Regions from separate parts of the Vogesella perlucida genome, predicted to be linked through region 2. Evidence: predicted binding sites of a transcription regulator. Region 2 holds the regulator's gene; each other region holds the start of a gene.
What was found. Region 2 encodes FNR, which switches genes on or off when oxygen is low (the NO sensors DNR and NnrR bind a similar motif). Its sites were predicted from a motif close to TTGATNNNNATCAA; they were not measured.

Region 1: cobA (uroporphyrinogen-III C-methyltransferase) is a predicted target of FNR. The motif match lies at 4,497-4,510, and genes of this name have one in related genera.
Region 3: ACZ9XP_RS10440 (universal stress protein) is a predicted target of FNR. The motif match lies at 4,907-4,920, and genes of this name have one in related genera.

The regions. Positions count from the first base shown of each region.
Region 1 is NZ_CEETRO010000015.1:19,999-29,918, forward strand. Features, by position in the region: gene ACZ9XP_RS16955 (nitric oxide reductase activation protein NorD) at 1-588, opposite strand, end outside; gene ACZ9XP_RS16960 (CbbQ/NirQ/NorQ/GpvN family protein) at 590-1,399, opposite strand; gene ACZ9XP_RS16965 (cytochrome C oxidase subunit IV family protein) at 1,396-1,668, opposite strand; gene ACZ9XP_RS16970 (cytochrome c oxidase subunit 3) at 1,734-2,300, opposite strand; gene ACZ9XP_RS16975 (cbb3-type cytochrome c oxidase subunit I) at 2,501-3,931, opposite strand; gene ACZ9XP_RS16980 (c-type cytochrome) at 3,997-4,422, opposite strand; gene cobA (uroporphyrinogen-III C-methyltransferase) at 4,567-5,370, shown strand; gene ACZ9XP_RS16990 (DUF2249 domain-containing protein) at 5,417-5,635, opposite strand; gene ACZ9XP_RS16995 (ribonucleotide reductase subunit alpha) at 5,869-6,264, shown strand; gene moaA (GTP 3',8-cyclase MoaA) at 6,286-7,260, shown strand; gene ACZ9XP_RS17005 (carbonic anhydrase) at 7,263-7,913, shown strand; gene ACZ9XP_RS17010 (type IV pili methyl-accepting chemotaxis transducer N-terminal domain-containing protein) at 8,016-9,899, shown strand; gene ACZ9XP_RS17015 (response regulator) at 9,896-9,920, shown strand, end outside.
Region 2 is NZ_CEETRO010000011.1:90,422-100,341, forward strand. Features, by position in the region: gene dapA (4-hydroxy-tetrahydrodipicolinate synthase) at 1-785, shown strand, start outside; gene bamC (outer membrane protein assembly factor BamC) at 801-1,913, shown strand; gene hemN (oxygen-independent coproporphyrinogen III oxidase) at 2,026-3,432, opposite strand; gene fnr (fumarate/nitrate reduction transcriptional regulator Fnr) at 3,543-4,283, shown strand; gene ACZ9XP_RS15420 (NAD(P)H-dependent oxidoreductase) at 4,335-4,790, opposite strand; gene ACZ9XP_RS15425 (DUF1853 family protein) at 4,787-5,689, opposite strand; gene ACZ9XP_RS15430 (RNA methyltransferase) at 5,693-6,466, opposite strand; gene ACZ9XP_RS15435 (inositol monophosphatase family protein) at 6,611-7,408, shown strand; gene ACZ9XP_RS15440 (TIGR02450 family Trp-rich protein) at 7,522-7,740, shown strand; gene ACZ9XP_RS15445 (HD-GYP domain-containing protein) at 7,735-9,003, opposite strand; gene ACZ9XP_RS15450 (CDP-6-deoxy-delta-3,4-glucoseen reductase) at 9,162-9,920, opposite strand, start outside.
Region 3 is NZ_CEETRO010000006.1:90,730-100,649, reverse strand. Features, by position in the region: gene ACZ9XP_RS10475 (TRAP transporter substrate-binding protein) at 1-47, shown strand, start outside; gene ACZ9XP_RS10470 (hypothetical protein) at 133-405, shown strand; gene ACZ9XP_RS10465 (cupin domain-containing protein) at 402-767, opposite strand; gene ACZ9XP_RS10460 (sodium-dependent transporter) at 839-2,227, opposite strand; gene argE (acetylornithine deacetylase) at 2,355-3,527, opposite strand; RNA gene ffs (signal recognition particle sRNA small type) at 3,677-3,775, shown strand; gene ACZ9XP_RS10445 (helix-turn-helix domain-containing protein) at 4,009-4,335, shown strand; gene ACZ9XP_RS10440 (universal stress protein) at 4,400-4,852, opposite strand; gene ACZ9XP_RS10435 (thioesterase family protein) at 4,962-5,408, shown strand; gene ACZ9XP_RS10430 (hypothetical protein) at 5,405-5,821, shown strand; gene ACZ9XP_RS10425 (AAA family ATPase) at 5,892-6,743, shown strand; gene ACZ9XP_RS10420 (tyrosine recombinase XerC) at 6,743-7,639, shown strand; gene ACZ9XP_RS10415 (ABC transporter permease) at 7,726-8,673, opposite strand; gene ACZ9XP_RS10410 (ABC transporter permease) at 8,684-9,784, opposite strand; gene ACZ9XP_RS10405 (ABC transporter ATP-binding protein) at 9,781-9,920, opposite strand, start outside.

The DNA of each region.
Region 1 (9,920 bases), on a different contig from region 2:
GTGCAGCCACAGCGGCACCGGCTGCGGTGGCGGGCTGCCAGCAGGCAGAGCTGTCGCTGTACCCGGTTGCAACAGCGCGTGGCGGATGGCCTGCTCGGCGGCCTGGCCGGTACCGTTTGCCGGCCAGTTGCGTAGCGGCAGCAAGGCCGCTACCAGCCGCTGGTACAAGGTCGCCAGCCCCGGCATGGTGGTCAGGCAGCGCGCCGTGCCCTCGCTATTGCTTTGCAGCCAGTCGCCCTGCGCTGGAGGCTGCGCGGCCAAGGCCATCAGCCAGAAATACAGGCCGCGGTTGAGCGCGGCGTCCGGGTACAGGTCGATGCGCTCGGGCAGGTACAGCGCCTGTCCGTCGCGCCAGGCCAGCTCGACGTGGGTGTCGATACCGGCAACACGTGCCAACCAGCGGCGGCGGGCGCCGTGTGCCGTGCCTACTGCGCTGCGGATGGCCAGGCCGGGGTCGCCGCCCATGGCACGAAAAAACAGCAACGCTTGCGGCGCCACGTCATCCAGCAATACCGCCGCTTGCGGGTAGCCGGGGTAGGCGGCACGGCGCACCAGCCGGTCCCACCAGCTGCCGACGAGGTCTTCCATGTCAGGCTCCGAACTGTGTATCCACTACCGCCATCAGCGCGGCCAACGTATCCGGCTCGTCCGATAACGGCTCCACCAGCGCTACCCGGCAGGCAGTACGGGCGGCCATGCCGCTAGCGATCAGCTTGGCGGCGTACACCAGCAGGCGGGTACTGACCGCTTCGTCCAGGTGATAGCCGCCCAAGCGGCGCAACTGGGCGGCCAGCGCCACCAGCCGGCGCGCCAGCGCCTCGTCGGCGCCGCCCTCTTCGCGCAGTACGGTCAGCTCTACCGCCGGCGGCGGAAAGTCGAACGCCAGCGCCACGAAGCGCTGCCGGGTGGAGGGCTTCAGCGTTTTCAGCACGTGCTGGTAGCCGGGGTTGTACGACACCACCAGCATGAAGCCGGGCGGTGCGGCCAACTGTTCGCCAGTGCGCTCGATGGGCAGGATGCGGCGATCGTCGGTGAGCGGGTGCAGCACCACGGTGGTGTCCTTGCGCGCTTCTACCACTTCGTCCAGATAGCAGATGCCGCCAGCGCGCACGGCACGGGTGAGCGGGCCGTCGCACCACTGGGTATCGCCGGCAGCGATCAGGTGGCGGCCTACCAGGTCGGCAGCCGACAAGTCATCGTGGCAGGACACGGTAAACAGCGGCAGGCCCAGCCGGGCGGCCATGTGCGCCACAAAGCGGGTTTTGCCGCAGCCGGTGGGGCCCTTGATCAGCAAGGGCAGTTGCTGGCGCCAGGCCGCCTCGAACACCTCGCATTCGTCGGCCAGCGGTTGGTAGAAAGGCAGCGGTGCCGCAGCGGCGGCTCGGTGGGGCGCGTTCATGGCAACTCCGGCAGGAAAGTCAGCAGGATCCCGCCACACACCAGCAGTAGCCAGCCGTGCACGGCTGCACGTAGCCAGAGCGGCGCGCGGCGCAGGCCCATGTAGTGCTCGGCCACAAGCATGCCCTTCAGCCAGGCGCCACCTAGCGCCAGTGTCAGCAACAGCGGGCCGGGGGCCAGCGTGTCGGCCAGCCGTGCCAGCACGGCGGTGAGCAGCAGCAAGGCCAGCCACAGGCGCCAGTAAATGCGGTGAAGGTGGGGGGATGTCATGGCGGCAGCCTACCTGCGCCCCGCCGGCGCTGCCTTGATGCGCAATAAGAAAACGCTGCCCGCCCCTAGCGGGCGGTGTACAGCAGGGCGAACAGCACCAACCACACCAGGTCTACCATGTGCCAGTAGGCGGCAGCGGTTTCCACGCCGTCATGGTTGGCCGCGTAGGCACCCTGCCCGGCACGCCACCACACCGCCGTGACGATCACCATGCCCAGCAGCACGTGCAGGTAATGAAAGCCCGCCAGCGACAGGTAGAACATCCAGAAGCTGTTACTGGACAAGTTGATGCCGGCAGCAAACAGCGCCCCCAGCTCGTGGCCTTTCAGCAGCACGAAGCCGCTGCCGCACAGCAGGCAGGCCAGCAGCCAGCGTCGCCCGGCCCGCCCCCGCCCGGCTGCGTAAGCACGGCAGGCATTGAACACGGCGGCGCTGCCGCTGAGCAGCAAGGCGGTATTGGCCAGCGCCCACCCCAGCGGTAGCCCGGCCTGCTGGCGGGCAAACAGTAGTGGCTGCTGCCAGCGGGCGTAAGCGCAGGCGGCAAACAGCAGGCCGAACACGGCCAGCTCCGCCAGAATGAAAAACCACATGGCCAGGTCGCCGGGTACCCGGCGCGGCATGGCGTGGGACATATCACCTCCGCAAAAAACACGCTGCCCGGCGCATGCCAGAACGCACGCGGGCAGACAGGGGTTGCAGGGAGAAAAAACGCAAGACGGTGGCGCCGCAGACAGCGGTAAGCGGCCAAAAAGGGCGCAGATCTGCGCCCCTTCAGGTTCAAGCCCGGCACTTCCAGCGCCGCAGATGGCGTGCCGGCAGCCCGGTGCCCGGCTTAGCGGGCTTCGTCCTTGCCGACGAAGAAACTGATGATGTACAGCAGCAGGCCGATGAAGAACACGACGCCGGCCCCTTCACGCAGCCAGTAGAAGAACGCCAGTTTGTCCTGAGTGGCCATGAACGACAGCGGGGTATCGCCCATGCGCTGCATCCACACTTGCAGGATGCCGGCGGCGGTGAGGAACAGCGTGATGAACACCATGGCGATGGTCATCAGCCAGAACGACCACATTTCCACCACCTGGGCGCGATTGCTGTTGGCCTCGCGCCCGCGCATCAGCGGCATGGCGTAGGAGATCATGGTCATTACCACCATGGCGTAGGCACCGTAGAAAGCCATGTGACCGTGACTGGCCGTAATCTGCGTGCCGTGGGTCAGGTAGTTCACCGGCGCCAGCGTGTGCAAGAAGCCCCACACGCCCGCCCCCAGGAAGGACATCACGCCGGTACCCAGCGCCCACAGCACGGCGGCCTTGTTGGGGTGCTCGCGGCGACGCTTGTTCACCATATTGAAGGCGAACAGGGTCATCATAAAGAACGGAATCGGCTCCAGTGCCGAGAAGGCCGACCCCCACACCTGCCAGTAAGCCGGCGTACCGATCCAGAAATAGTGGTGGCCGGTACCGATGATACCGGTAATCAGCGTCATGGCAATGATCACGTACAGCCATTTTTCGATCACTTCACGGTCCACGCCAGTCACTTTCACCAGTACGAAGGCCAGCATGGCACCCATGATCAGTTCCCACACGCCTTCCACCCACAAGTGCACCACCCACCACCAGAAGTACTTGTCCAGCACCAGGTTATGCGGGTTGTAGAACGAGAACAGGAAGAAAATCGCCAGCCCCCACAGCCCCAGCATCATCACCATGCTGATACTGGTCTTGCGGCCTTTCAGTACCGTCATGCTGAGGTTGAACAGGAAGGACAGCGCCACCAGCACGATGCCGATCTTGGTAATGGTGGGCTGCTCCAGGAATTCCCGCCCCATGGTGGGCAGCAGATCGTTGCCCGTCATCTGCGCCAGCGTGGCATAGGGCACCGCCAGGTAGCCGACGATGGTCAGCGCCCCCGCTACCAGGAATACCCAGAACGTGGCGATGGCCAGTTTGGGGCTGTGCAGCTCGCGTTCCGACTCTTCTGGAATCAGGTAATAACCGGCGCCCATGAAGCCGAACAGCAGCCACACGATCAGCAGGTTGGTGTGCACCATGCGCGCAACATTGAACGGAATGGCCGGAAACAGAAAGTCGCCGATCACGTACTGCAGGCCCATCACCAGGCCAAAAATGATCTGGCCGACAAACAGGCCGATGGCGGCCGTGAAATATGGCTTGGCCACCGCCTGCGAGCGGTACTTGAGCTGGACGTTGGCCGCAGACGGCGTGGTTTGCCGACCTGCTGCCGAAGCAAGGGATGTCATGTGTTTCTCCCGTTAAGGTAAAGGGCTGGATACGTTGGCCGCACCCGCTGGTACGGCGGACTGGTCTAGCCTTCGATGTTCGGCGGCCAGTTATTGGTGTTGATCTGGCTGCTGTACTTCAGGAATGCCACCAGGTCGTCGATCTGGGCATCGGTCAGATGGAAATTGGGCATCTGGCGACGGCCTGGTGCGCCAGTGGGCTGCGCCTTGATCCAGGCCTTGATGAACTCCGGCCCGCGACGCTGGTAGACGTTGCCCAGCTCCGGCGCAAAGTAGGCGCCCTCGCCCAGCAAGGTGTGGCAGCCGATACAGTTGTTCACCTCCCACAGGTTCTTGCCGCGCGCCACCTGTTCGGTGAGGTTGGCGCGGTTATCGCGCTTGGGCAGGGCCTGCACGGTGTCGAACGTCAGTGCGACAAACAACAGGAAGAAAAACACCGCCCCTCCGTAGAAAATGTTTCGTGCGGTTGACTTGGTAAAACTGGTGCTCATCGCAGCCTCCCATAATGTGTACCGGAACCCCGGCATTCAGGGCGGACTGTACGTTTCGGGGTATCCGGATAGCATTGATTCGAATCAACGATTTCCAGGCGCTGCCCTTCCTACACTGATGACCTCAACACCAGAGGAGCCGCCATGAACACCGCGCAACCGTTTTCCCACGCTACCCCGCTACAGGCCGGCGAAGTCAGCCTGGTGGGCGCAGGCCCCGGCGACCCGGACCTGCTGACCCTCAAAGCACTGCGCCGCCTGGCCGAGGCCGACGTGGTGCTGTACGACTTGCTGGTCAGCCCCGACATCCTGGCGCTGGCCAACCGCCAGGCCGAGCTGGTTTGCGTTGGCAAGCGTGCCAACCGACACACACTGCCACAGGCTGCCATACACCAGCTAATGGTGGATTACGCGCGCCAAGGCCGGCGAGTGGTCAGACTGAAGGGGGGAGATCCACTGCTCTTCGGCAGGGGCGGTGAAGAACTGACCGCACTAGCAGCAGAAGGCATACGCTGTGAAGTCGTGCCAGGTATCAGTGCAGCGCTGGGTGCAGCTGCAAGCTGCGGCATTCCACTTACCCATCGCGACTGCGCGCAAGGAGTAATATTGGTCACAGGCCACCGCCGTGAAGGTGAATTAGCACTGAACTGGACACAAAGAACCGACTGCAGAGAGACCATCGTGGTGTACATGGGGCTAGGTGAGGCGGCTGCTATCGCTGGCAACCTGATGGAGCATGGTCGGCTGCCTGGCACGCCTGTAGCAGTGATAGAAAACGCCACGACGCCGCAACAGCGGGTGTGCTGTACAACGCTTGCCGGCCTTGCCGATACCGTGCAACGCCAGCTAATTATACCTCCGGCGCTATTACTCATTGGAGAAGTGGTAAGACTCTACCCCTTGCTATCACCCTCTTTACCAGGAGTTAGCACTAGTCAGTCCAGCTAAACATCCTGAGATAAATGACTAAGGCGTATCCTCAACCCTTAAACACTCATCCGGGCAATTGCAGGGTCAATACGACACCACTAAAGTCAGGCAGCATTTGACTCTGCAGCTGTACCCCCTGCTCCGCCAGCAGAGATGCCAGTGGCCCTGGAAAATGAGGAAGCACATAAGCCAATTGCTTTCCAGGCTTCGCCTCATCGACCTCTGCTAAAATAATTTCCAGTGGCCCAGGTGGTGCTAAACCGCGCAAGTCACGTGGCATCATGCATCACCCAATCCATAAAAGAGCGCAGGAATAAAGCCTAGCAAATAGCATGGCAAAACACTCCGAATAAACGATGGCGGTAGTATCGCCGCCATCCAATACGGGCGGAATGATCCGTATCAAGGCTTTACTTACCCGCTACCTCTTTCGGCGTAGCCCCCCCCTGCTGATAGCGTATCGGCAAGGCCTCATCGTCGGCCTACACTGCGGTCAACTACCCTAGGAATACCGCCATGTCCGCTATTCACGATTTCAGTGGCCTGCTACAGGCTGCAAGTCAGCAAGCTGCACCGCAGCGTCTATTATTCGCCTTTTGCCAGCGCCGTCTGCATGACGACCATCAACCAGCTGAAGCTGAACGCTTTGCGGCCGGTGAAGGTGGCATTTTGCAACCCGTGCTTTGCGTCGATAAAATCCCTGCCGAGCTAACCGACTTTGCAACGCTGCAGCGTGATGCCGATGCTCTGGATCACCGCTGGGAGGTAGTGTTTGTCGCTGCGATCGATGACAGCGGTAGCGCCACAGCAGATGCACCCCTCAAACGCATGATCCAGACTATACAAACTGGCGGTGATATTGCGCGCTACCTTGCGTTTAACCGTGCGGGCCAGCCGCTTCGTTTCCTGTAACACCTACAGAAAGGATTCGTCATGCTGACCGACCGTTTTGGCCGCAGCGTGGACTACCTGCGCATTTCAGTAACCGATCGCTGTGATCTGCGCTGTACCTATTGCATACCTAAAGGCTTCAAAGGTTTCGAAGAGCCAGCTAACTGGCTAAGTTTTGATGAAATCAGCCGGGTAGTCGCTGCCTTTACACGCCTGGGCACACGCCGCTACCGTCTCACCGGCGGCGAACCCCTATTACGCCGCAACCTGCCGAATCTTGCTGCACAGCTAGCCTCGCTACCAGGTGTGGATGACTTGTCTCTCACCACTAATGGCACCCAACTGGTACAGCAAGCAGAAGCATTGCACGCTGCTGGCGTACAACGGCTGAATGTCAGTCTTGATTCTCTGCGCGAAGATTGTGTCCATGGCATTACCGGCAGTCACTGCTTGCAACAAGTACTTGATGGCCTACAAGCGGCACGCGAAGTAGGCTTTACCAGCATCAAGATCAATATGGTGCCGCTGGCCGGTATCAATGAAGATGATATCGAACCGATGGTGGCTTACTGCATGGCCCATGGTTTAATCCTGCGCTTGATTGAGGCCATGCCAATGGGGCACACCGGCCAGCAAACTCGCGGAGTGGTTCTGCAGCCGATACTGGATCGCCTACAACAACGCTTTGGCCTACGGCCCAGCTGCAAAACGCTAGGAGGGGGGCCCGCTCGCTACTGGGAAAGCGCAGATGGTGGCTTTACCTTGGGCTTGATTACCCCAATGTCACAGCACTTCTGTGCTAGCTGCAACCGTGTTCGGCTATCGGTAGACGGCACCTTGTACATGTGCCTGGGACAAGAGGAACGTTTTGAACTACGTCCATTGCTAAGAGAGGGCTGCAGTGATAGTGAACTTGACAATGCCATCCGCACTGCGATCGAGCTCAAACCACAACAACACACTTTCAACGAAGCACCTACCCGCATAGTACGCTTCATGTCGATGACCGGAGGCTAAGCATGGCACTCGATGATCCGCTGCTGCAGGGCTTTCGCCGCTTTCAGCAAGAGTACTTCTCTCCAGACAACCCCGTCTACGCCGGCCTATGCCAGGGCCAGCACCCTGCAACGCTAGTGATTGCTTGCTGTGACTCACGAGTTCACCCTCCTGCACTCATGGGCAGCCAACCCGGTGAAATGTTCGTCATACGCAATGTCGCTAACTTGGTACCGCCATACAGCCCGCACAATGAACACGCCAGCGTGGCGGCTGCGTTGGAATTCGCAGTACTTAGCCTGAAGGTTGGCCGCATCATTGTCATGGGACACTCAGGTTGTGGTGGGATCCAGGCCTTGCTCAAACGCAGTACACCACGCGATAGCGCCCTCACACGCTGGCTGGCTATAGCGGAACCAGCACGAGAACTAACTTACCGCCACCATGCAGGGGATAATGCCACCGTGCAAACTCGTCAATGCGAGCAGGCAGCCATCCTGGTATCACTGAACAACTTGCTGGGCTACCCGTGGTTGGCTGACCGCGTCAAGACGGGACAACTTATGCTGAATGGTTGGTACTTCGATATGCATGAAGGTGCACTTTGGGGTCTGGACGCTGAAAGCCACCGTTTCGTTCCACTAGTTTGCCCGCTTGAACGGGCAGACTGCTAACGCCTCCTCCTTTTGGCGGATTGCCGAAGCGATCAAAGCGCATTAAGGTGAAACCATCCCAAATCGCGCGCTCCCACTATGCACTTTTCCGCCCCCGAAGCCATGCGCAGTCTATCCGGCAAGCTGCTGGGACTCACCATTGTCTGGCTACTACTGGCCATGACATCTATTGGCTATACCCTTATTCTGTCCTGGAAACTTGAAGGAGGTGCTGCTGCCATTAATGATGCGGGCAGCCTGCGCATGCGTAGTTATCGTGTAGCGCTGATGGTCAGCGAAGGTGCCAGCTCAGCCAGCATCACCCATGAGGAAAAGCAGTTTGCAGACACCATGACACGGCTACAGCGCGGAGATCCTGCTCGACCATTATTCCTACCGGACAATGCTGCAGTGCGCCAGCAAGCCGTATTGATCTTGAAACAATGGCAATACCAGATTCTCCCCATGCTGGAGCAAGCAAAGCGCGGCCAGGTCACAGGTCCCACCATGCCGATACTAGATATCAGCGGATTTGTAGAACAAATAGACCGCCTAGTACGCCTAGTGGAAGAAGATAACGCCAAAAACACCACATTACTTCGGTTGTTTCAAATGGCCCTGATGGCGATGGCAATCATCGGCGCCATCACGATGATGTACCTTCTATTTCTGCTTATTATCCGTCCGTTAAATACCTTGGGCGAAGGGATAGTACAGCTACGTGACGGACAGCTGGCTACACGTGTGCCCGTAGTAGGGAACGATGAGCTGGCTGATATTTCGCACGGATTCAACCAGATGGCCAGCCGCTTGCAAGAGCTATACACCACACTGGAAGATAAAGTACGCGACAAAACCCGCTCCCTAGACGAAAAGAACCGTCAACTAACTGCACTTTACGGTATTACCGCTTACTTGCATGAAGCTCACGAATTGGCAGATATGGGCCGTGGTTTTATCGAGCAACTCATGAAACTCACCAGGGCTGATGCAGGCAGCATCCGACTCGTAGACAGTAAGCGAGGCCGATTGGAACCCCTAGCACAGTTGGGTTTACCTGTACCTTTGCAGCAAGAGAATGACTGCCAGCAAATTAACGGCTGCTACTGCGGCGATGCCGTAGCTCAGCCACAAGCCATCGTACGGCTCTTTCGCAAGCTACCTAGCGATGAAGAGAAGCATTGCCAACAAGCTGGTTTCTCAAGCGTAGCTATTTTCCACATTCGTGCCAAGCAGCAGAACGTTGGTATCTTTACCCTCTATTTCCGCCACGCCACACAGCTACCGCAGCATGAACAGTTTCTAATAGAGACCCTAGGAAATCACTTAGGTGTAGCCATAGAAAACCAACGTCTGGCCGCACGCGACCGCCAGTTTGCCGTATCAGAAGAGCGCAATCTAATGGCGCAAGGCTTGCATGACAGCATCGCGCAGTCACTATCATTTCTGAACTTGCAGGTACAAATGCTGGAAAGTGCCTTGCCTGCCTATCTCAGCCCTGAAGCACGTGAAAATCTAGCATTCATCCAAGCAGGTGTTCAAGAGTGCTACGAAGACGTGCGCGAGCTACTACTGAATTTCCGTACTCGCATTAGCAAGCAAGACTTTCTAGCTGCTGTAGACAGCCTGTTGCAGCGCTTTGAAACTCAGGCTCGCGTGCTGACACAATTCAACATCAGTGGTAACGGTCTCCCACTCACGCCAGATCAGCAACTACAGATGATCTTCATTCTGCAAGAAGCACTATCGAACGTACGCAAGCACGCACAAGCGCAGCGCGTAGATATACGTATAAGCAACGAAGACGACTTCGTCATGGAAATTGCTGATGATGGCTGTGGCTTCGATGACAAATTGATGGAAGCCCGTAAAGACCGTCATGTCGGACTCTCCATCATGCAGGAACGCGCGGCTCGCATCCATGCCAGCATTCAGTTCACCCCCCGGGCAGGCAACGGCACCATGGTGACAATTACCCTGCCCCGCACAGAAAGACAAGCCGCATGACCCCCCTCCTTCGTATACTGC
Region 2 (9,920 bases):
ACATCGATAACGGTACCGACGGCATTGTTGCCGTAGGCACCACCGGGGAATCCGCCACTCTTGGCGTGGAAGAACACATCAAGGTCGTAGAAGCCGTGGCACGGCACGCTGCCGGCCGCGTTACCGTGGTAGCCGGCACCGGCGCCAACTCTACAGCCGAAGCCATCGAGTTGGCGCAGCTGGCCAAGCAGGCCGGTGCCAGCCACAGCCTGTCCGTAGTGCCGTACTACAACAAGCCCACGCAGGAAGGTATCTATCAGCACTACCGCACCATTGCCGAGGCTGTAGATATCCCGCTGATCATGTACAACGTGCCCGGCCGTACCGTGGCAGACATGAGCAACGATACCGCACTGCGCCTGGCCCAAATCGACAATATCGTCGGCCTGAAAGACGCTACCGGCGATATCGGCCGTGCCTGCGACCTGGTGCTGCGTGCCCCAGCCGACTTTGCCCTGTATTCCGGCGACGACGCTACCGGCATGGCCTTCATGCTGTGCGGTGGTCACGGCGTGATCTCGGTGACGGCCAACGTCGCCCCGGCACTGATGAGCCAGCTGTGCAAGGCCGCTCGCAGTGGCGATACCACCGGCGCGCGCGCTATCAACGACCAGCTGCAGGGCTTGCACAAGCAGCTGTTCTGCGAACCAAACCCGATCCCGGCCAAGTGGGCACTGCACCGCCTGGGCCTGATGCCCGCCGGCTTGCGCCTGCCGCTGACCCCGCTGAGCCAGGGTTCGGTCGCCATCATCGAAGCAGCCATGAAACAGGCGAACACCCTGTAAACCATGAAGCACGCAATGAACAAGACCCTGATCTCCGGCCTGCTGTGTGCAGGCTTGCTGAGCGCCTGCGCCAGCAACAACCCCGACCTGAAATACGAGTTCAAGTCGGATAGCCCGAAACCGAAATCTTCGCTGGAAGTGCCGCCGGACCTTAGCGCACCAGTACAGCAAGACCGCTACCCTATTCCGCAGGTCAACACTGGCAGTGGCAGCCAAGCCACTACGACACCCGCTGCTACCAGCGCGGCGGCCGCACCGGCGGCGCCTGCCAGTGCTGCAGTAGAGCGCGCGGGTACCCAGCGCTGGGTCAGCATCCCGGGCAAGAGCCCGGCAGAAGTGTGGCCGCTGCTGAAAGCGTTCTGGCTGGATAACGGCTTTGTCATCCAGAACGAAGAAGCCGATATAGGCTACATGGAAACCGACTGGGCAGAGAACCGCGCCAAGCTGGGTGCCACCACCGTACGCGGCCTGCTGGAAACAGTGGGTTTGGGGAGTGTGTTCTCCACGCCGGAGCGCGACAAGTTCCGCATCCGCATAGAGAAAACGGCCAACGGTACGGATGTGTTCTTCAGCCACCGCGGCATGTACGAGATCTACATTAACGAGAAGAAAGAAGACACCCGCTGGCAGCCTCGCCCGACCGACCCGGAAATCGAAGCAGTGTTCCTGAGCCGCTTCCTGGTACGCCTGGGTGCGGATGAAGCCACGGCAGCGAAAGCTGTCCGCCAGGAACAAGCCGCCAATACCGCCCGTGCACGCCTGGTAAAAGGCGGTATCGAGCTGGACGATAGCTACGATCGCGCATGGCGCCGTGTTGGCCTGGTGCTGGAACACAACGGTCTGGCTATTACCGACCGTGACCGCACACTGGGTGCCTACTTCGTGAAGCCAGGCAACGATGATGTGCAAAAAGCCAACGCACAAAGCAGCGGCGGCATGTTCTCCAAGCTGGCGTTCTGGAAAGACAGCAAACCGGGGGATAACGCCAGCGTGCCAAACCTGCGCGTACAGCTGACCCGCCAGGGCGACCAGCAAGTGCGTGTAGAGCTGCGCACTGCCGACAATGCCGTCGTCACCGACAAAGGCCTGGAAGCCCTGCTGCAACAGATGGTCAACGAGCTGAAATAAGCTGTCGCGTTGACCCACCAGCCCGCCCAGCCAGGCGGGCTTTTTCTTGCCTGCTTAAAAAGCCGACAGCCCCACGAGGAGGCTGCCGGCTTTTATCTGGTAAAACGATGCGTCAGATCGTCTGCGAATAACGCGCCTTGGTTTCGCGCTCGCGCAGGTGGCGGTCGAAAATCATGGCGATATTGCGAATCAGGAAACGCCCCTTGGGTGCCACCATCAGAAAATCACCGTCAAAGGTCAGCAGGCCTTCGCTCTGGAACGCCCGGATCTGCGGCAGCTCTACCGCAAAATAGTCGGCGAAATTGATGGCAAAGGTCTGCTCGATCGCCTCTACCGACAGCGAGAAGCGGCACATCAACGCCTGGATCACGCTGCGACGCAAAATATCATCCTGCGTCAGCGTCATGCCGCGCAGCACCGGCAGGCGGCCGGCATCCAGCGCGGCGTAATAGGCGTCCAGCTCCTTCTCGTTCTGCGTATAACACGGCCCCACCTTACCGATGGACGACACGCCCAGACCGATCATGTCGCAGTCGGCATGCGTAGAGTAGCCCTGGAAGTTTCGCTGCAGGCGGCCCTGCTGCAAGGCACGCGTCAGCTCGTCGTCCGGCTTGGCAAAATGGTCCATGCCGATAAACACATAGCCTGCATCTGCCAGCTGGCGGACCGAGTTTTGCAGGATATCCAGCTTGGTAGCCGATGTGGGTAAATCCACCTCGTTAATGCGGCGCTGCGGCATGAACACCGTAGGCAGATGCGCGTAGTTGTACAGCGCAATGCGGTCTGGCGACATGGCAATCACGCGGCTTACCGTGTTTTCCAGCGAATGCGCGGTTTGCTTGGGCAGGCCGTAGATCAAGTCCACACTGATGGACTTGAAGCCGGCTTCGCGCGCGGCATCCATCACCACGCGGGTTTCTTCCTCGCTCTGGATGCGGTTCACCGCCTCCTGCACCACCGGGTCGAAATCCTGGATACCGATGCTCATGCGGTTGAAACCCAGCTGTGCTAGGTGCAGCACGGTGTCGCGGCCAACCTTGCGCGGGTCGATCTCGATAGAGAATTCCCCCTCCGGTAGCAGCTCGAAATGCTCGCGAATAATGCCCATCACGCGGTCCAGCTGCGCATCCGACAAAAAGGTCGGCGTACCGCCGCCAAAATGCAGCTGGATCACTTTTTCACGGCTACCCAGTTTTTCCGCCACCAGGCGAATTTCCTTTTCCAGGTAATCCAGGTAGGCATCGGCGCGGCTTTTGTCTTTGGTAATGATCTTGTTACAGCCGCAGTAGTAGCAAATGGTGTTGCAGAACGGCACATGCACATACAGCGAGATCGGCCGGTGGTTAGCACCGATCGCACGGTGCGCCAGCCACTGCTCGTAATCACTCACCCCGAAACCGGCGTGAAAACGGTCGGCGGTGGGGTAGGACGTGTAACGCGGGCCAGAGCCTTCCAACCTTTCGATAAGTTCTCTATCGAAAATACACTGTGTCGGCATGAAATTTGTGGTGGGTGTCATATTGAATCTGGTTGGAAAACCGGTGGTGGGCTGGTAAATTTGCGCAATTACCACTTTTCTTGCTTTGACGCGTATCAAGCAAGCCCGCTTGCTTGGCGAAAACACACTATATGACTGACCACACACACCCAATGCACGCACTCAAAGTGTCGTGTTCCAACTGCAGCCTGCGAGAACTGTGCCTCCCGGTAGGCTTGAACCGCGATGAAATGGCGCAACTGGACGCCGTGATCCGTCAAAGCCGACGTCTGAAACGTGGCGAATACCTGTTCCGCTCTGGCGAGGGCTTCCGCTCGCTGTACGCGGTGCGTACCGGTTACTTCAAGACCTGCGTCTCCAGCCAGGACGGCCGCGAACAGGTAACCGGCTTCCACATGTCGGGCGAACTGATGGGTCTGGACGGCATTTCGTCCAACCTGCACGGCTGCGATGCCATCGCACTGGAAGACAGCGAAGTCTGCGAGCTGCCCTTCAACCGCATGGAAACGCTTGGCCGTGACATCCCCAGCCTGCAGCACCATTTTTTCCGCCTGATGAGCCGCGAAATCGTGCGCGACCAGTCGGTGATGTTGCTGCTAGGCAACATGAAAGCCGAAGAACGCCTGGCCGCTTTTTTGCTGAATTTGTCACAGCGCCTATCAGCTCGCGGCTTTGCGGCCAACGATTTCATCCTGCGCATGAGCCGCGAAGAAATCGGCAGCTTCCTGGGGCTAAAGCTGGAAACCGTCAGCCGTACCCTGTCGAAATTCCAGCAGCAAGGCTGGCTGGTGGTAGACCACAAACACATTCAGCTGGTGAAACCGGAAGAACTGAAACAGCTGGTAGCCGGCTGCTCGCAAGCACAGCACTGATCACCCGCTACGAATGCCAAACGCCCCTTCCGGGGCGTTTTGTTTTTTGGCCTACAGCATGCCGATGGACAGCGCCGCCGCCAGGGTAGCGCCCAGCTCGGCAGCCGCGGCAAGGTCCGCCGTTTGTGGCACGCCGCGTACCAGCAGTGGCGGGTAGGCCTGCCGCCAGCCGTAGCCGCGTGCGATGCGCTCGATGGCCTGCTGTGCCCCCAGGCCATCATTGCCGGCACTAATCAGCACCGCGTACGGCAAGCCGGCAACTTTGCCCTGGGCCGGGTAGTAGGTACGGTCGAAAAAGTCTTTCAGCGCGCCGGCCATATAGCCAAAGTTTTCCGGTGTGGCCAGCAGCAGCGCATCGCAGGCCAATAGCTCGTCAATACCCGCCTGCAGGGCTGGCAGGATGCGTACTGCCACGCTGCCGTTCTCCCCCGCTGCGGCGGCCGCCGCTTGGGCCAGCTGCAAGGTATGGCCGGTCTGGCTGCTCCACAGCACCAGCAGCGTCTTCATGCGGCCAACCTGGGTAGCAAGGTGGCCAGTAAGTCAGGGTCTGGCCAGCTATCGGGCACCACAAAACCTCGCGCCACCTCCTGCCAGATGCCCTGCGCGTCCGGCAGCAGCTCGGCCAGCAGCCAGGGGCCATCGGCCTGCGCCAGCTGCGCGCGCATGGCGGCCAGGCTCTGCGTGACCGCTTCCTCTGCTTGCGCCGGACCTAGCCATTGCAAGCGCGGCAGGGCCAGCCAGCGGCTATGCGGATGCTGCTGCGGCCAACCATCCTGCAAACGGCACCACCAGCCACGGCAGGCTGCGGTATGAATGGCGGGGTGGGTGTCGGCTGCATCGGCAGGGAAAAACAGCCAGCCGGTCAGGCGGCTGCAGGGGATTACCTGCTCGAAACCGGCGGGCAGCCTGGCGGCGGAGTGCTGCGCCAAGGTGAGCTGGCTGGCCAGCTTGTGGTATTTCAGCCACCAGGCGTCGCGCAGGCCGGGGCCGACCAGCGCATACGGGGCGCTATCCAGCTGCAGGTAAAACTTGCTGGCGGCTTCCAGGTGATACGGTTCGCCTTCTATGCGTAGCAAAAAGTCAAACTCGCCCACTGTGTGGGTGCCGTCGCGTACCGGCAGGTTGGCCGCTACCAGCGCGATATGCGGTGCGTGGCTGAACCAGTACGCCAGCAGGGCTTCGGCGTATAGCCCCAGGCGGCGCGTAGGGCGTGCTGCCAGCCACGCCAGCAGCGGGCCGGGGTCGGCATCCAGCGCCAGCAGCTGCGGCCAACCTTGTGGCCCCAGCAGGCGCTGGCAGCTGATTTCCACACCGCTATGCCAGGGTGGCGGCGCCGTCAGCAGGTAGGCAAGGTCGCGCACCGGCTGGCTGCGCAGCTGCGCGCACTGCGCCAAGCCGGGCAGCATGGCTTACTCGCCCTGCTTGTCGCGCGGCGGCAGGCTGCCGTCGGCGACGCGCTGCACCTGCTTGAAGAAGCCGCGCAGGATGTCGATTTCTTCGCGCAGTACGCCAGCGCGGTTGAACAATGCACGCATGCGGCGCATCAGGCGCTCGCTGTTGCGGCGCTCGTAGTAGCCGATGGCTTCCAGCGTGTTGTCCAGGTGGCCGCACATGCTTTCTACCTCGGCCATGCTGGCGGCCTCGCCTTCGGCTTTCAGGTAGTTCACATCCACACCGGTGTGGCTGAACAGCTCGTAGGTCATCACCTGTACCGCCATGGCCAGGTTCAGCGAGAAGTAGTCCGGGTTACCTGGCACGGTTACCAGGCGGTTGCACATTTCTACTTCTTCTATCGACAAGCCGAAGGTTTCATTGCCGAACACCAGCGCTACCTGCTCGCCCTCGCGTGCGCGGGCAATAAGCTCGGGCGCGGTTTCGCGCGGGGTGGACAGCGGCGTGGTGAGCTCGCGGCGGCGGCTGGTCAGCGCACAGGCCACGGTCACGTCCGACAGCGCCTCGGTCAGGCTGCTGACCACCGTAGCGTGCGCCAGTACGTCTACCGCGCCGGAAGCCAGTACGTTGGCCTCTTCGCTGGGAAACACTTTCGGCTCAACCAGATACAAGCGCGTCAGGCCCATGGTTTTCATGGCCCGTGCTGCCGAGCCGATATTGCCAGGGTGGCTGGGGCGCGCCAGCACGACGCGAATGTTCTTTAAAAAATCAGGTACTTGGGGTTTATTCATCGGGTAATTTTGAGTAGAATCGCGGGCTATTCAAAAACACCGCTGCAAAAGCGGTGTTTATCGTTCCTTAACCCAGACAGTTTACGACAAGCGCGCACCCCACGAAGGGGCTGCGCTTGTTTTGTATGATTTTAGAGGCCGTCAATGCATCCAATGCTCAATGTCGCGGTAAAAGCCGCTCGCCGTGCAGCCAACGTTATCCAGCGTGCATCGCTGAACCTGGATACCGTGCGTGTTGAAAAGAAAAAACACAACGACTTCGTGTCTGAAGTTGATCAAGCTGCCGAACAAGCCATCATTGATGTCATTCTGGATGCGTATCCGAAGCATGCGATTCTAGCAGAAGAGTCCGGCGGCCGCGGTCTGGGCACCTCCGAGTACGAGTGGATCATCGACCCGATCGATGGCACCACCAACTTCATTCACGGCCACCCGCAATACTGCATTTCCATCGCGCTGGCACACCGCGGCCAGATCCAGCAAGCCGTGGTTTACGACCCGAACCGTAACGACATGTTCACCGCCAGCCGTGGCGTAGGCGCGTTCCTGAACGACCGCCGTATCCGCGTATCCAAACGCATCAACATGAACGAATGCCTAATCGCCACCGGCTTCCCGGTAGTAGACCAGAGCATGCTGGATACCCATCTGGCCATCCTGAAAGACGTGATCGGCAAAACCGCTGGTGCACGCCGCGAAGGCTCTGCCGCACTGGACCTGTGCAACGTGGCCTGCGGCCGCGTAGATGGTTTCTTCGAATTCAACCTGAAGCCCTGGGACATCGCGGCAGGTAGCCTGATCGTGCAGGAAGCTGGCGGTATCGTGACCAATATGCACGGCGAAGACGGCTGGTTCGAAAGCGGCGACATCGTGGCCGCCCCGCCAAAAGTACTGGGCCAGCTGCTGCCGCTGATCGCCCCGCACGTAAAAGCTACCGCTTAAGGTAGCGGCCAACCCTGGCCACCCACCCCGCCCCCGCGCTGCCCACAGCCGGGGGCGTTGTTTTTGGCAATACCGACCCCACTTGCTACGCAACTAGCCACCAGGGACACACCATGCCGGTAAACAGCAAGAAACTGCAGGGCAGCAAATGGACCGCCACCACCCCGCAAAACCGAGAGAAGCATTTTCTGGTGGTGCAGGTAGAGCACGACGCGGAGGACCCGCAAAAAGTACTGCGCGTCACGCTGGAGGCGGTACTGTCGCGCCGCCACTTCACCCTGCCCTGGCGCGAGCTGGGTGACACCAAGCTGTGGCAAGCTGGCTGGCTATAAGCCCACCACGGCGGTTTTGCTGCTTAGCCCGAGAAACAGCACGGCCAGTGGTTCGAACAACTCGGCCTCTTGCAGCGGCAGATGCAAACGTTGCCGGGTCAGATCGCGCGCCAGATGGCGCGATAGCCAGTTGGTTTCATGCATGACCCAGGCCAGCTCCTGCCACATCGCCTGGGTATCTTCCCCCTCCATGGCATGCTTGCTCAGCATGTCCAGGCCCACACTGTTAAACGCACGCTGAATGCTGTTAAGCCGCAGCGCCAGATGGCCAAATAGCTGCCAGCCCGGCTCGCTGAGCGTTTGGCCTTCGATCTGCTGCATCACCTCGTGCACCCTGGCAAAGCGCATCAGCAGCTGGTGCAAGGACGACTGCAGGGCATCCACCGGCTGCAGCAGCCCGGCCTCGCGCGGCAGGCTGCCAGCGCGCAACTGGGCCGGCAAGCGCACCGCAGCAGAAAATTGCCCCGGCAGTAGTTTGAGCGCGGTTTGCAGCTGGCCCACCGGCTGGCGGGCGTGCTCGAAAATACCTGCTGCCATTTCTGCCAGTGCCAGCACTTCTGCTGCCTGCCCCATCGCCTCACCCCGCAGCTGGCGCGGGTAGCCACTGCCATCTACCCGCTCGTGGTGCTGCACAATCAGCTGTGCCACATCGGCGGGTACTGCCTTGAGCTCGCTCGCCCAGACAAAACCCACCAAGGGGTGGGCGTCAAACTGGCGCCACTCGTCTGCGCTTAGCGGGCCGGTTTGCTGCCAGACTGCCGGCTGCAGGTACAAATACCCTACGTCGTGCAGCAAACCACTGCACAGCAGCAGCTGCGCATCACGCGGGGACGATGCCAGGCTCCACGCCAATGCGGCTACGCGCAAGCTATGGCAGAACACATCGGGAAAGCGGCTGGCAATCAGCTGCAAGGCCTGGGCGGCCAGCGGCGGTAGCGACAGTACTGCCAGCTCGCGCTGCAGCGCCTTGGCCTGGTTGCCCAGCCAGCCGGCCAATAGCGCGTCCTCGGCCAACAACTGCTGCATGCCATCGCGCAGCTGGGTCACGAGCTGGCTGGTATCCAGCTGAAGCTGGGTTTCCAGCGGCTGACGCAAGCGATGGGTGTTGAGCTGCTCGCTGATACGGGCATCAATGCTGGCGCCACGTGCCACCAGTTTCATACCGTTGGCCGCATAGATATCCTGGCTGGCACGAACCGTCAGCGTATTGCCAGCCGTTTGCAGGTTGGCCAGAAAGTGGGGATTCACGCTGTCCAGTGCCATGATGTCTCCGAATCCCTTTGCATGAAACCCGCTAGTGAGCCGATTGATAATTAAATAAAGCAAATATTCCGGCCAAGCTCAAAGCATTTGTGGAAAAACAACGCCCCAGCCTACTTACAGCAGACTGGGGCGTTGCATTCAGCACATAGCAATAAAACTTACTTACTACCGCTCATGTCCTTGGACAAAAAGAAGGCATCCGAGAAGAACTCGTCCGCCGGCAAGCTGCGCTCACCGATAAAGGCAGTATGCGCTGCCTCCACCATCACCGGCGCGCCGCAGGCGTACACCTGGTAGCCGGCCAAGCTGTCGAAATCATCCAGCACCGCCTGGTGTACAAAGCCGGTACGGCCTTGCCAGTTGTGCTCGGGCAGCGCGTCGGACACCACCGGAATAAAGGTGATATGGCTGTTCTGCGCCTGCCACTGGCCCGCCATCTCGGCCATATACAGGTCGGCCGGGGTACGGGCGCCCCAGTAAAACACGATGGGGCGGGTCATGCCCTGATGGATGGCGTGCTCGATGATGCCCTTGATCGGGGCAAAACCGGTACCGCTGGCCACCATGATGATGGGTTTGTCGGAATCTTCGCGCAGGAAGAACGAGCCCAGCGGGCCCTTGAAGCGCATGATTTCTTTCTCTTTCATGGTGTTGAACACGTAGTCGGAGAAAGAGCCGCCAGGCTGATGGCGGATATGCAGCTCGATGAAGGCATCGTCGTGCGGCGCGTTGGCAATGGAGAAGCTGCGCTTTTTACCGTCCTTCATCAGGATATCGATGTACTGACCAGCCATGAACTGCAGGCGCTCGGATACCGGCAGCTTCAGCTTCAGCACGGCGACATCGTGGATTTTTTCGATTTTTTCCACGCGGCACGGCAGGGTCTTGATCTGGATATCACCGACACCCGCCACCTC
Region 3 (9,920 bases), on a different contig from region 2:
CCGAGAACAAGCTGGAAAACTTCATGTACGCTAACAAGGTGAAGTAAGCCTTGAACAAAAAAGCCGCGCACTGCGCGGCTTTTTTCATTTGCCTATACTGCATGGCGTACACGGACAAACCAAGGAGCCCCCATGCGCAAGCTTATTCTGGTTTTATGGCCATCGTTCTTGACCGCCCTGCTGGCCACCACCTGCTTCTTCTCGGTTTTCGACCCCTACGAGCTGGCACTGCATGGCAAACAGCTTTTCCGCGATGAGCTCAGCGCCTATTCGGTATTCTTTCTGCTAGCCTGGCTTTTTGGCGGACTCAACGGCTTGATACTGCTACAGCTGAACAAACCCGCCAGAGACATCAACGGCTTTGATGCCCCACCCGTGGACCCGGACGCTTACCAACGCGACTAAACCGCAGACACCGCCGTCACGATCACGTAGTACTTGCTTACCGGCTCCAGCACACGAAACTCGCCGCGAAAGCCCGCCGGGATCACCGCTGCCTCACCCGGGCCAAATGTCTCGGCATGCCCTGCCTCGTCTACAAGACATACGCGGCCGGTGATCACGGCAAAAAATTCGTGTTTGTTATCGGCAAAAGCAATGCGCCAGGCACCGGTTTCGCACGACCAGATGCCCGCAGCGCACACGCCATCTGTGCTGTCATAGACCGGCCAGGTATGCCGCAACGGGTTACCTGCCACCAGCCGCTGCGGGTTGGGACGGTCTTGTTGCGGCACGATATTTTGCTGGCTGATACGAACAATTTTCATGACATCTCCCATAAACAAAAAGGTTGGCCGCACGCTGCGGCCAACCTTGCTTCACTGACAACCCACCTGCATTACAGCAAGCCCAAACCCTTGAGCATCACCAGCAAGATCAGCAGCGGGGTCACAAACTTCAACAGCACATACAGACCTGCCACCACCTTGCCATTGGCCAGTCGGCCTTCGTTGCTCAGCGCGGCGGCCATATTGCCCTTGCCCCACACCCAGGACACAAACAGGCAGATGAAAATCCCGCCCAGCGGCATCAGGATATACGACGAGATATAGTCAAACAGGTCGAAGAAGGTCATGCCGAACGGTTTGACATCGGCCAGCAGGCTGTTGGACAGCGCGCAGGTCGCACCAATCAGCGCCAGCAACAGCAGGTTGATCAGCGTGGCTTTCTTGCGCGATACACCCAGACGGCCTGCCATCACCGATACCGGCACTTCCAGAATGGACAGCATGGCACCGGTAGCGGCCACGGCTGCCAGCACAAAGAACAGCACCATGAACAGGTGGCCCATCGGCATGCTGGCAAACACCGCCGGAATGGTAATGAACAAGAGCGACGGGCCCGCCTCCGGCTTGAAGCCGAAGCTGAATACCGCCGGGAAGATGGCAATACCGGCCAGCATGGACACAAACAGGTCGGCACTCATTACGCGCAGCGTGGTAGCGGGAATGTTCTGGTCATCACGGAAGTAGCTGCCATAAGTCATCATGGTGCCCATGCCGATAGACAGCTTGAAGAAAGCCAAGCCCATAGCCACCAGCACCACTTCGCCGGTGATCTTGCTCCAGTCCGGGGTAAACAGGAACGACAGCCCATCCATGGCGCCCGGCAGCATCAGGCTACGCGCACAAATCACCAGCAGCAGCAAGAACAGCACCGGCATCAGCTTTTTGGTCACCGCCTCGATACCCTTGGCCACGCCCATCAGCAAAATGCCGCCAATCATCAGCAGCACGGCCCACTGCCACAGCAGCGACTGCACCGGGTCGCTAATCAAGGCACCAAACGCAGCCGACGTCACCGCCGGGTCGCTGGACAGGATGTCGCCGCGCACTGCCTTGAACACATAGGCAAACACCCAGGCGGCCACTTCGGAATAAAACGACATGATCAGAAAAGCGGCGATCACCCCAAAACCACCAATCAGCCACCACGGCTGGCCAGCGGGGGCCAGGGTACGCAAGGTGGTCACCGCATCGGCCTTGGCCTTACGGCCCAGCATGATCTCGGCAATCATCACCGGCAGGCCTACCAGCAAGGTGGCCAGCACGTAGACCACCAAAAAGCTGGCACCACCGTTGGCACCGGTAACGTAAGGAAACTTCCAGATATTGCCCAGCCCCACGGCTGAGCCCAGCGTTGCGGCCAGCACGCCAAAGCTGGAGGTAAAGGCGTCCCGGCTATTGCCCGCAGTCTGTTGTGCTGCGGGTCTTGTTTCGTTTTTCATATGCGGTCCAACGTCAAAACCAATAACAAACCCGCCCTGCTTGTGACAGGGCGGGTACTCGGCCCCTTATTCGGGAGCAGGGATTCTGAGGCTGGACGCGTCGGGCGTAAAGTAGTTTACCGCCGCTTTATGCCTGTTTCAGGCGCAAGAACAGCTGATCCAGCCAGGCATCGCAGGCCGCCAGCTGCGCCTGGGCGACAAATTCATCCGGGCGGTGCGCCTGCTCGATAGACCCAGGCCCGCACACCACGCAAGGGATGCCGGCCTCGTGAAAACGACCGGCCTCGGTGGTGTACGCCACCGCATCGTGGCTGCAGCCTTGGCATAGCGCCTCGACATGGCGGGTAATTTCGCTACCCGGCGTGTATTCGAACGGTGGGCAATTCACCAGGGCTTCGAACTGGATATCCGCCTCGGGCGCCACCTGCTGCATCTCGGCCAGCAAAACTTGCGCATAGTCTTTGACGGATGCCACAAAACGCTCGTGCTGATCACCCGGCAACCAACGCATCTCGAACACGAACTCGCAGTCCTTGGGCACGATATTGGCCGCATTGCCGCCTTTTATCAGCCCGGTTTGCAGCGTGGCAAAGGGCACATCATATAAAGGGTGGCGACTACCGAATGACTGCTCGGTATCCGCCAGCTTACGGATGTGCGTCACCAGCCGCGCCGCATACTCGATTGCATTCACCCCCTGCGGTGTGAGCGACGAATGCGCCGCACGGCCACACACGTGCACGCGGTAGTGCGCGATACCCTTGTGGGCGATCACCGGGCGCATCATGGTAGGCTCCCCGATAATGCAACCCGCCACCGGCACCTGGCGGGCGATCAGGTCATCGATGAGCCGCCCCACCCCCAGGCAGCCGACTTCCTCATCATAGGACAGCGCAATGCCCAGGCTGCGCGTCATGCCACCGTCGGCCTGAAGCTGCTGCCAGCGCGGCACGGCGGCCAGCACGCAAGCAATAAAACCCTTCATGTCGGCACTGCCGCGACCATATATCCGGCCATCGCGCACGGTCATGTCAAAAGGCGGAAACTGCCATGACTGGCCGTCTACCGGCACGACATCGGTATGCCCCGACAGCACCACGGCAGGCAGCGCCGGGTCACCGATATGCGCAAACAGGTTAGCCTTGGTTTTTTCATCATTAAATGTGAGCGTACTTGCCACGCCATACTGCTCAAGCCAGCTCGCCACCCACTGGATCAGCGCCAGGTTAGAGTCGCGGCTGGTGGTATCAAAGGATAACAATCGGGACAGGATCGCTTCGGTGTGGGGCAGACAAGTCATGGCGGGTGCCTTTCAACAGGTGGTGTGCTATGGGCAGCATACCCAATTGCCAGCGGCATGCAAACTACGGCAAGCTGGCTTTTTCGGCTAAAAAACCCGCGCCAGGCTTGGCAGACCGGTCTAAGGCATGTATTATGCGTTCTCTCTACGGCGGGCCCCCCCGCATTGTACGGTAGCCAACCTGGTCAGGTCCGGAAGGAAGCAGCCACAGCTATTCAGTGCAAGTGCCGGGGTTCAGGCTCGCCACCCCTCCCCCCTCGTCTTATCCGTTCCTCTGCTTCACAAATTTTGATTGAACTAAATTTGTTGATCAAAATCTATTGACAATCCCTAGAGCATTTTTCTTTTGATCGCTTAAAAATACTGCTATCATATGCAGTACATAAAGGGACTCGGCAATGACCTTGTTCCATAGTTTCATCTTTAAAACGTCACCCGGATAGCATCCGGATCCCTGAATTGAACAGAAGCGAGGAACGCTATGAAACTGTTTGACAAAATCGCCAATCCACGTGAAATCCGCCGCAAACTGGGCCTGAACCAGCAAGAATTCTGGAGCCGCATCGGCGTTACCCAGTCTGGCGGCAGCCGCTACGAAAGCGGCCGCAACATGCCCAAGCCAGTACGCGAACTGCTGCGCCTGGTCCATGTTGAACAAATCGACCTGACAAAAGTACGTCGCGAAGATTTCGAAATCGTGGAATACCTGAAAGAGACCCACCCTGACCTGTACAAGAGCCTGCGCAAAGCCGTACGTGCCCGTATGGATGCCCAGACCGAAGGCAGCGCAGATACTGCCGAAGCCTGATCGTCAGCGTGTGAAAACCCCGGCTAGTTGGCCGGGGTTTTTTTATGGCTAACAAGCCAGCCCGTCAGTCATCACCCGGGTTGCGCACCAGCAGCACAGGCACATCCGCCTGCTTTAACACGCCCTCCGCCACACTGCCCATCAGCAAGTGCAGCAAGCCCCCCAGGCCGTGCGTCCCCATCACCATCAGGTCGGCACCCCAGCTATTGGCATCTTCGACAATCACGCTGGCAATACGGTCGCCCCAGCTTTCCAGAATATGCGACTCTGCCGTGAGCCCCTGCGCCAGCACCTTGGCATGGCATGCGGCCAACACCTGCTCGCCAGCCTGCTTGATAGCCCCCTGCAGCTCGGCCGCATCCAGAAACTCGGCACCGCCCCAGCCAAATTGGGCCAGATCGACCACATGCACCAGACGCACCGCCGCGCCGACTTCTTTCGCTAGCTTGCATGCCTCAGCCAGCGCCAACGCAGATGTGGTGCTGTCGTCTACCGGAATATAAATACGCTGATACATATGACCTCCTGTCTCACGTGTTATTCAAGTCTAGCGCAAGCCATCACACAGGGATTGATAAAGATTAACAGCAAGCGCAGTATTACATCATTGGAATAAGGACAATCGCATGGCTCGCATCGTACTAGACCTTCCGCAAAACATGGTGTTCCGCACCGAACTGCAAGTCGCCATTGCCGACATCAACTACGGCGGCCATATGGGCAATGACGCTGCGTTGCGCCTGGCACACGAAGTACGCTTGCGCTGGCTCAAATCACTCGATTACACCGAGCTAAATATCGAAGGCTTCGGTATTATCGTTAGTGACGCTGCGGCAATGTACAAGGCTGAAGTGTTTCATGGCGATACACTGTGCTTCGAACTGGGCCTGACAGACCACAACCGGTACGGCTTTGATATCGTCTACACCGCCAGCAACACCCGAACTCAACAAGAAGCACTACGCATCAAGACGGGTGTGGTGTTTTTTGACTATCAACAACGAAAAGTTGCCCCGGCCCCCATGGCATTCACTGCCCGGCTGGCGGCACACGAAAAAGGAAACGCGCCATGAAAAAATACGCGCCAAACAGCCCGGAAGCCCTGGCACGCATTCTTGCCATGTTCATGATTACCGATGGCAATATGGACCCGCGCGAAATCGAAACCCTGGAAAACCTGCACGTCTACGAGCTGCTGGGGCTGAGCCGCAAAGACTTCATCAAGGTACTGGTAGATTACTGCGATGATATCTCCGATGAAGCCGAAGAAGACGGCACCATCCACCTGCTGGCCTCCGAGCGCACCAACGTCATCCTGGATGGCGTAACCGAGCGCAACAAGCGCGTGATCTGCTGCGCACTGGCGCTGGACATTTGCAAATCGGACAATACAATCAGTGATCCGGAAATGCTGCTGCTACGCCACATGATGCACTACTGGCACATTACCCTGGACGACCTCCAGGCCGAGCTGGCAAAAAACTAAGCCAGCCACCGACAGCAGCCGCCGCCAGGCGGCTGTTTGCATTTATGCATAACAACACACAGGCTAAACCATGACAACCCGCTTCAACGGCACCGACAACTACATTGCCACCGATGACCTGATGATGGCCGTCAACGCCGCCATCACCCTGCAGCGCCCGCTACTGGTAAAAGGCGAACCCGGTACCGGCAAGACCATGCTGGCCGAGGAAATTGCCCGCGCACTGGGCAAACAGCTGATCGTGTGGCCGATCAAATCCACCACCAAGGCACAGCACGGCCTGTACGAGTACGACGCCGTGTCGCGCCTGCGCGACTCGCAGCTGGGCAATGACAAAGTGCACGACATCCGCCACTACATCCGCCAAGGCAAACTGTGGCAAGCCTTTGCCAGCGACGAGCAGGCCATCCTGCTGATTGACGAAATCGACAAGGCCGACATCGAATTCCCCAACGACCTGCTGCGCGAGCTGGACCAAATGGAGTTCTTTGTGCACGAAACACAAGAATTCATCAAAGCCCGCCATCGTCCCATCATCATCATTACCTCGAACAATGAAAAAGAGCTGCCGGACGCCTTCCTGCGCCGCTGCTTCTTCCATTACATCCGCTTTCCGGACCGCGACACCCTGCAACAAATCATCCAGGTGCACTACCCCGACATCCGCCAGCAGCTGGTACGCGAAGCGCTGGAAGTGTTCACCGGCATTCGCGATATGAACGGCCTGAAAAAGAAGCCCACCACCTCCGAACTGCTGGACTGGCTGAGGCTGCTGGATAGCGAAGGCATTAGCGAACAGCAGCTGCAACAGCACCGCGACAGCAATACCCCGCCCCCCATGGCCGGTGCATTGCTGAAAAACGAGCAAGACATGCACTTCTTCGAGCGCCTGATGCAAATGGCCAAAATGCGGCGCGGCTAATGGACGCACACTGGCAAGCCCTGATTGACGCCTACGACGACCAGCTAAGGTTGGCCGCACGCAGCGAGCACACCCGCATCGCCTACCGTCGCGACCTCACCAAGCTGGCCGAGCTGCTAGGCAGCAGCCAGCCCGAGCAGACCGACGGCCCAGCCATCCAGCGAGCCCTGGGCCAGCTGCGCCGCCACGGCCTGTCGCCGCGCACGCTGGCGCGCATGTTGTCTACCTGGCGCAGCTTGTTTGAATGGATGATCCGCCGCGAATGGCTGGCGGCCAACCCTTGCGCTGGCGTACGCGCCCCACGCGCCGGGCAGCGCCTGCCCAAGACGCTGAGCGTGGACAGCGCCATGCAGCTGCTGGACGCCCCCGCCGAGGACGAGCGCGATATACGTGACGCCGCCATTTTCGAGCTGATGTACTCCTCTGGCCTGCGGCTGTCCGAAACCGTGTCGATCAACCTGGCCGACATCGATCTGCGCGAAGCCCTGCTAAAAGTACAAGGCAAAGGCAACCGCGAGCGCATGCTGCCCATCGGCAAACAGGCGGTCGCCGCACTGCAACGCTGGCTGCCACTACGCCAGGCTGCCGACGGTGAGGAAGCGCTATTTGTCTCCAGCAAAGGCGTACGCATCAGCAGCCGCCAACTGGCGCGCCGGCTGGAACGCTGGGCGCTGCACAGCGGCAGCGAACAGCACGTGCACCCGCACATGCTGCGCCACTCCTTTGCCAGCCACATGCTGCAATCCTCTGGCGACCTGCGCGCGGTGCAAGAGCTGCTGGGCCACGCCAACCTGGCCACCACGCAGATCTACACCAGCCTGGATTTCCAGCACCTGGCCAAGGTGTACGACACCGCCCACCCGCGCGCCAAGCTGGGCGATAAAGACAAACAGTAAGGCCGAACAAGCATGGCCGTCCGGCACGGCGCCAAAAGAAAACCCCCTGCCACCGGCAGGGGGTTTTGTCATGGCTTGCGGCCAACTTAGCGTGATTTCACAAAGGGCACGCCAATGGCTTTCGGCGCCACGGCTCGGCCCATGAAGCCCGCCAGCAATACCACGGTCAGCACGTATGGCAGCGCCTGGATGAAGGCATCCGGAATGCTGCCGATCAGCGGCAGCTCCACGCCCTGCAGGCGAATCTGGATCGCGTCGGTAAAGGCAAAAATCAGGCAGCCCAGCACGGCAGACCACGGGCGCCACTTGCCAAAGATCAGCGCAGCCAGCGCCAGATAGCCTTTACCGGCCGTCATGTCCTGAATAAAGGCGCCGGTCTGCGCCAGCACCAGGTAAGCGCCGGCCACGCCACACAGCGCACCACCGATGGCCTGAGCCATATAGCGCACACCCTTCACGCTGATACCCGCCGCATCTGCTGCATGCGGGTTTTCACCGACGGCGCGCAAACGCAGGCCGAAGCGGCTCTTGTACACCACCCAGCTCACCACAAAAATCAGCAGCAGGGCCAGGTACACCAGAATGTTATGGCCAAAGAAGGTTTTCAGCGCCGGACTGTGGGCAATGGCATCGGCAAACGGCAGGTCGATGGCGGTAAAGCGCGCCTCATCCGACAACGTAGGCGTGCGGCCACCCTGCTGGAACCAGGCCAGCGCCAGCACCGGGGTAACACCCGACACCATCATATTGATGGCCACGCCGGAAATCAGCTGGTTGCCGTTATAGGTAATCGACACCATGCCATGCAGCATGGCTACCGCCATACCGGCGGCAATGCCGGCACCCAAGCCCACCCACGGGGACTGCGCAATATACGCCACGCAAGCAGCAGCAAACGCTGCGGCCAACATCTTGCCTTCCAGCGCCAGGTCTACCACACCGGAGCGCTCGGAGAACAAACCGGCCAGCGCCGCCAGTACCAGCGGGGTACTCACACGCAGCGTGGCATCCAGCACACTAAAAATCATGTCCATGCTGTGCTCCTTACTGGTTCTTCAGCATGCGTTTGAACGCAGCCGATAGCGGGGTCTGGAACAGGTTTTCCAGCGCACCACAGAACAGGATGATCAAGCCCTGGGTAAAGATGATCATCTCGCGTGTAATGGCCGGCTTCTCGAACGACAAGTCCAGGCCGCCCTGCGTCAGCGCGCCAAACAACAGCGCCGACAGCAGGATACCTACCGGGTGGTTACGCCCCATCAGCGCCACCGCAATACCGACAAAGCCGATACCGTTGGTAAAGCCCATATTCATGCGGTGGGTCGAGCCCAGCAGCTCGTTGATGGCCGCCAGGCCAGCCAAGGCACCCGATACGCACATTACGGCGATAATCACCTTATCTACCGGGATACCGGCATAGCGGGCGGCTTTTTCGTTCAGGCCCACGGTACGGGTCACAAAGCCTTTCGGGCTATGCCACACCACCAGGTAAAACAGCACCAGGGCGATCAGCGCCAGGAAGAAGCTGGCATTCAGCGGTGTATTGGGCAGCTCGACACCCAAGGGCGCAAACAGCTCGTGCAGCATGGACACCCAGGCGTTCTGGGCGAACTCGCGGGTAGCCGGTGTTTGCGAGCCTTCCATGCGCAGCTTGTCGACCAGCAGCCAGGTCATCAGCGAGCTGGCAATAAAGTTAAACATGATGGTGGTGACCACAATGTGGCTGCCACGCTTGGCCTGTAGATAGCCCGGCACCAGCGCCCACGCCCCGCCAAACAGGATGGCGGCCAACATGGCCAGCGGAATCACCACATACGCCGGCAAGTAATCAAACTGCAAGCACACCAGGGTCACGCCCAGGCCGGCCAGATACATCTGGCCTTCGCCGCCGATATTGAACAGGCCGGCATGAAACGCTGCCGCTACCGCCAGGCCGGTAAAAATAAAGCTGGTGGTGTAAAACAGCGTGTAGCCGATGCCTTCCGGGTAACCAAATGCACCGTTAATCATCAGTTTCAGGCACTCCACCGGGTCTTCGCCGATCAGTGCAATCACCAGGCCGGATACAAACAGTGCCGCAAACAGGTTCAGCAGCGGCATCAGCCACAGGCTGGCCCAGCGCGGCATATTGGCTGGCTGACTCATTTATGTCCCCCCATCAACAAACCCAGCGAGGTGGCGGTGGCTTCAGCCGCCGGCAGCTCGCCGGAAATGGCACCACCGTTCATCACGATAATGCGGTCACTCAAGGCCATGATCTCGTCCAGCTCCACCGACACCA